2 regions of the Fusobacterium necrogenes genome follow, and region 1 is predicted to be linked to the other one. Evidence: riboswitches for the same ligand, from Rfam matches in the RefSeq annotation. Region 1 holds a riboswitch; the other holds the start of a gene.
What was found. A riboswitch is a leader RNA that binds a small molecule or an ion and turns the genes downstream of it on or off. The one in region 1 is predicted to bind lysine.
Positions count from the first base shown of each region.

Region 2: it holds a riboswitch for lysine, as region 1 does, so the genes downstream of both, DYA59_RS06155 (nucleoside recognition domain-containing protein) here and DYA59_RS02375 (aspartate kinase) in region 1, are expected to answer to the same signal.

Region 1 is NZ_UGGU01000003.1:415,185-418,383, forward strand. Features, by position in the region: gene DYA59_RS02370 (MarC family protein) at 214-828, shown strand; lysine riboswitch at 945-1,119, shown strand; gene DYA59_RS02375 (aspartate kinase) at 1,229-2,431, shown strand; gene DYA59_RS02380 (aspartate-semialdehyde dehydrogenase) at 2,441-3,199, shown strand, end outside.
Region 2 is NZ_UGGU01000003.1:1,274,544-1,277,742, forward strand. Features, by position in the region: gene dacB (D-alanyl-D-alanine carboxypeptidase/D-alanyl-D-alanine endopeptidase) at 1-38, opposite strand, end outside; gene DYA59_RS06150 (spore maturation protein) at 61-600, opposite strand; gene DYA59_RS06155 (nucleoside recognition domain-containing protein) at 665-1,273, opposite strand; lysine riboswitch at 1,370-1,544, opposite strand; gene DYA59_RS06160 (endo alpha-1,4 polygalactosaminidase) at 1,880-2,782, opposite strand; gene DYA59_RS06165 (hypothetical protein) at 2,793-3,199, opposite strand, start outside.

The sequences.
Region 1 (3,199 bases):
ACATCATTTTTATCAAAAATGAAATAGTAAAAACTTTATTTAGAGGGGAAACAGCAATTAATATAAATGGTTATTGCGATGAAAAATAATAAGTATATAGAAATAAAATTATTGGGCTCAAAAATATCTTTAGAAAAATTGACAAGATAAATTAAAAGGACTATAATAAAAGAGTATCTTGAAGATTATAATATTTATATTAGGGGAGAGAAAATGAATTTAAGTACAGTATTTATAAATGCTTTAACACTGATTGCTGTTTTGAACCCATTTGGAAATGTTCCACTTTTTATTGGAATGACAGAAGGAATGGAAAAAGAAATAAGAAATAAACTTTTTAAGACGATAGCTATTACGGGTTTTTTTATAACCTGGATTTTTAGTTTGTTTGGTGAATTTCTAATGATAAATTTTTATAAAATAAATATGAATGAATTGAAAATGGCTGGTGGTTTAATTTTAGTATTAATGGCAATAAAAAACTTAATTTTTTCTTCAAAAAAGAGGAAATCTGAAAATAAGCTTTCACCAGAAGAGCAAATAAAACAAGCTGTTATTCCAATGGCTTTTCCAATGATGGTGGGACCTGGAAGTTTGACAACAGCTTTAATAGGACGTTCAGAACATGGATTGTTGAAAAATAGTTTTTCTATATTTATAGCTTTTATTTTGATATATTTAGTACTTATGATAGGAAACTATTTAGAAAGGATCTTTGGAAAATTAGTACTGTATATACTTTCAAAAGTAATGCAGATATTTATAATGTCCATTGGTTTTAGAATATTTTTCGATGGACTTTCTCATGTATTGGAGAAGATACAATAAAATTCTAAAAGAATTATATTTTCTTTCAGATAATTAATATATTTTTATTGCAAAAATTATTTAAATTTTATATTTTTCTTTTTTTAAAATTTGAAGTAGAATAATTTCAAGTTAATAAAACAGATTGAGGTGCAATTGATAAGAGTAAAATTCAGGAGCTATCCAAGCTATGAATGGATTTGAAAGGTAAAATTGCCGAAGTTTAAATCTTTTGGAAAGAGATTTTTACTGGGGATATGGAGAATATCCATATAACTGTCATTGAGTTTTCAATGTTGTGCTTTCTGTGAGGTAAGAAAAATTTTTACATTTTGATGTATTTATTTTAGAATTGTACCAGCAGAGAACCTCTGCTGTTTTTTTTTACCAAAAAATTCTAGTAATTATAAGGGAGGGAAAAATGAGAGTAGTTCTCAAATATGGTGGTTCAAGTGTGGCTACAATTGAAAAAATTCAAAAAATAGCTGAGTATATTATTGGATTGAAGGAAAAATATGAAGATGTTGTTGTTGTTGTTTCAGCTATGGGCAAAACAACTGATAGATTAATTAGTTTAGCTAAAGAGATTACAGAAAATCCAAGTCAAAGAGAACTAGATTCTTTAATGGCAACAGGAGAACAACAGAGTATAGCATTACTTTCGATAGCACTTAATTCTAAGGGGCAAAAAGCTATATCTCTTACAGGTTTTCAAGCAGGAATAAGGACTTCTGGTGTACATACTAAAAATAAAATAGAAAGTATTTCATCTGACAGTATTGAAGGATATTTAAAAAATGGAAATGTAGTTATAGTAGCAGGATTTCAGGGAATAAATGAAAATGGAGATATTACTACATTAGGAAGAGGAGGTTCAGATACAAGTGCAGTAGCATTAGCTGCAGCTCTTAATTGTGAATGTAGAATATATACAGATGTAGATGGAATATATAGTGTTGATCCAAGACTTTATCCAAAAGCAAAATTTTTAGATAGAATATCTTATGAAGAGATGATGGAAATGGCTAATCTAGGAGCTGGAGTAATGGAGACAAGAGCAGTTGAACTAGGAAAAAAATTTGGGATACCAATTTTTGTTGGCAGAAGTTTGAGTGAAATAGGAGGAACATATATAATGGAAAAAAATGTAGCTTTGGAAGAAAAACTAGTAACAGGAATAAGTATAACAAAGGAGATAGTAGTTACAACTATCTCAAATATACCATTTTCATCTGAGAATATAGCTAAAATATTTTCGATAATAGATGGATGTGGCTTAAATATAAATATGATTACACAAAATTTGAATAAATATATGAGAGCAGAATTATCATTTAGTAGTCAATTAAGTGAAAAATATCTTCTAAACCAAATTATTGATAAAATAAGAGCTGATTTCCCAGAATGTGATATCAATTTATGCGAACATTTAGGAATGTTATCTATTGTTGGAGTTGGAATGATAAATAACTCTGGCATAGCTGGGAAATTTTTCTCAGTTTTGAGTAAAAATGGAATTAATTTTTATCAAATAACAACATCGGAGATAAGTATATCTTGTAGTATAGATAGAGAAAATATTCAAAAAGCTGTAGAGGCAGTAGCACAAGAATTTTCATTGTAGGAGGGAAAAATGAGAGTAGCAGTAGTTGGAGCAACAGGGTTAGTAGGAAGTACATTTTTAAAAGTATTAAATGAGAGAGATTTAGGAATAACTGAGTTATTTTTATTTGCAAGTAGTAGGAGTGCTGGAAAAAAAATTGATTTTAAAGGAAAGGAGTGTTTAGTAGAGGAATTAAGAGAGGATAGTTTTAAAGGTAGGGATATCGATATAGCATTATTTTCTGCAGGAGGAGAAATAAGTTTAAAATATGCTCCATTAGCAGCTCAGGAAGGAATATTGGTAATAGATAATTCATCAGCATGGAGGATGAATAAAGAAGTTCCCCTAATTGTACCAGAAGTTAATCCACAAGAGGCATTTAAACATAAGGGAATAATAGCTAATCCAAATTGTTCCACAATTCAATGTATGGCACCTCTTAAGATATTAGCTAATAAATATGGAATAAAAAGAGTTGTATATAGTACATATCAAGCTGTATCTGGAACAGGACATAAAGGAATAGTAGATTTAGAGGAAGGATTGAAAGGAAATCCACCAAAAACTTATCCCCATCAAATAGTTAATAATTGTCTTCCTCACATAGATGTGTTTTTAGATAATGGGTATACAAAAGAAGAGAAAAAAATGATAGATGAAACAAGAAAGATATTAGATCTTCCTGAACTTCCAGTTACAGCTACTTGTGTAAGAGTTCCAGTTATAAATTCTCATTCTGTTTCAATAAATGTAGAACTTGAAAAAGATTTTGATATAGATGAATTAAAA
Region 2 (3,199 bases), 860 kb from region 1:
AATATTAAAGCTAATACAAGTGTTCTTAATTTTTTCATTCTCTTCTCCAAATTATAGTTTTTAAGCAAACATAATTCTACAAATCCATACAGCTGTTAAAAGTCCAGCTAAGTCAGCTAATAGCCCAGCCGCTACTGCATGTCTTGTTTTTCTTATGCTCACTGCTCCAAAATATACTGCAAGAACATAGAAAGTTGTCTCTGTTGAACCCATCATAGTAGAAGCTATTCTTCCTATTAAAGAGTCTGGTCCATATGTAAGCATTAAATCATTCATTACCCCAGTAGCCCCTCCTCCAGATAGAGGTCTTAATATAGCCATAGGTAATACCTCTCCTGGCATTCCTATCAATGAGAAAACTGGGTCTAATATTTTCATCATAATATCTATACAACCAGAAGCTCTAAAAATACCTATTGCCACTAACATAGCTACTAAAAAAGGAATGATTCTAATAGCTGTATTAAACCCCTCTTTTGCTCCTTCACAAAATACTTCATAAACTTTTATTTTCTTTACAAAATAAGCGTATCCTACTATTACTAATATAATTAAAGGTATGGCATAAAGTGATATATTTTCCATTATTCTTACGAACATATTTCTTCCTCCTAAATTTTACTAAAAATTTTTTATTATTTCAATAACTAACTTTTTCTTACTTTTATTTTTCTATCTCTATCTTTTCTCTTTTATATTTAGGTAACTTTTCTAAAAACTTACAAGAGATTATAGCTACAGTTGTTGACATAATTGTCGCTACTATTGTTGGAGCTATTATCTCAGTGGCGTTAGCTGAACCAGCTGCCACTCTATATGCTATCGTACTAGATGAAATTAAAGTTACAGATGAAGTATTAATAGCTAAAAACATTACCATAGAGTTTGATGCCTCATCTTTATTATCATTTAAAAGTTGTAACTCCTGCATAGCTTTTATTCCAATTGGAGTAGCCGCATTTCCTAATCCAAAAAAATTAGCCGCCATATTAGCTACTATACTTCCCATAGCTGGGTGGTCAGCTGGTATCTCAGGAAATAGTTTTACCAAAAGTGGTTTCATTAAATTTCCCATTGCTTTTACCATTCCTGCCTCTTCAGCTATCTTCATAAGTCCAAGCCACAGAGCCATTACCCCTATCATCTCTAAAGATAAAGTTACAGCTGTTCCTGCTGATTCAATAGCTGAATCTGTAACTGCTTGTACATTTCCAGTAAATATCCCCACCAATACTCCTATCACTATAAGTCCACACCAAATTGCATTAATCATATTTTATACCTCCTAAAAATTTTAGCAAAATAAAAAAATCACAGCTGACTCAACTGTGATAAATTACAAAAAAGATAAATCAATCCCTCTACATTTCTCACAGATAGCTCTCCATTGAAAATTTTCAATGACAACATTGTAGATATTCTCCACACTGCCAACAAAAGAGTTCAGCCCTCTCCTTTATTTCGGCAAATTCCCCTTTCAAAATATCATAACGCCTGCCAAGCTAGATACTTCTACTCTTGTCCTTTGCTCCTCTATCCTGTCTCTTATCAGTATACTCTAGTTTATATTTCTTGTACAATATATTTTTTATATCTTTTAGATATGTTTAATTCCAATCAAAAATTATTTAGTTAAACAAAATATTTATTGACAATATCAAATAATATGATATAATAATATTGTCATAAGACATTTCCTTAAATTACATTTTAATTTCTACGTATAAAGAAGTCCTGAGGCCGAAGGGACTTCTTTATCGTTTTTTGCTTCCATTAGTCATACAGCATTCAAATTTTTATATTTATTTTATTTACAAAATTTTTAAAAATCTATTAATGATCCTATTCTGAAATATGTAGCCTATTCTTTATTTAAAAGTTATTCAAAAAATTCAAAACTATCTATCGTATCTAAATAATACCCATCTACTCCTATCTCATCTAATTTATCTTGATACTTCTTAATAATCTCTTTCCACTCAGCACTCCAATATTTTACTATATAGTTTCCTTCCCAATTTTCATTCTCTTTTACTATCCAATTTGGAAGTTTTTCATCCCATTTTTTCTCCCAATATTCTCTATAGTTTTCAGCTTCTCCTATACTAAAATAAGCGATTAATAATCTCTTCTCTCCACTTTTTTTATATTTTAATCTCTCTATTTCACTCTTACTGAAAAACTCTCCATTAAAAGAAGGCTCTATTATAATTAAATCATAATTTGTATTTTTTAAGGCATTATAGTATTCTTTTTTATTTTTAAATTTATTTGGATTAAGAATATATAAAAAATTCTCTACCTCATTTATACTCTGAATATTTTTTTTACTGAATGGATTCAATGGAGTATTAAAGTAATTAGCTGAAAAGGTTTTTATTCTCTCTCCTATAAAGTTATATTTTTTATTAATTTTTTTTATTGTGTTGTCATCTTTTTTATTATTTGAATAGTTTATTGTTAATATTTTCTTTCCTTCTCTTTCAAGAGGTATTAATCTCTTTAATAGATACTCCCTATCTTGTAGAGAGGTAGCTCTCCCTACCTCTTCATCACTTCCATATAAAAAAGACTCCTGTCCAGCACCATCTACATACTCTAAAAATTTTTTATCTAAAATCCCATCATTATAATAAATATTACTTCCATTTTGTAATATTATGATTTTTTCTTCATCTTTTCTAGCTATCTCTTCAACTAACTCTCGCATCTTAATTAAAGAAAAACTCTCTCCAAAAAGGAGAGAGGAAAAAAATAGAAAAAGTATTATTAGCTCTTTCATATCTCCTCCATTAGAAAATATATTCAACACCTATTTTTCCATAGTAGTAAATACCACTATCGTTAGAATCATATGATTTTGCTTTATTTTCTTTTATCTTATATCCTGGTAAACCTAATTCTGCAAATACTCTAAACCTCTGTGTGAAGTTATGAGAATATAATATATATGGTAGGAAATATAGCTCATTACTATAATCTAAATTAGTTGAACCAAAATATTTATCACTATCTATTCCAAATTCAACAGCAAAAGCAAAATCCATACCCAACTCATAAGTCCATCTCAAATAAGATTCTAAACCTACTCTATATCCTTCATTATTATCATAAGACATATACTCATTATAAATCGTATTAAAAAATTGAAATCCATAACCTAAATTTGTAGAACTAACTAAATTTATCTCTCCAGAAA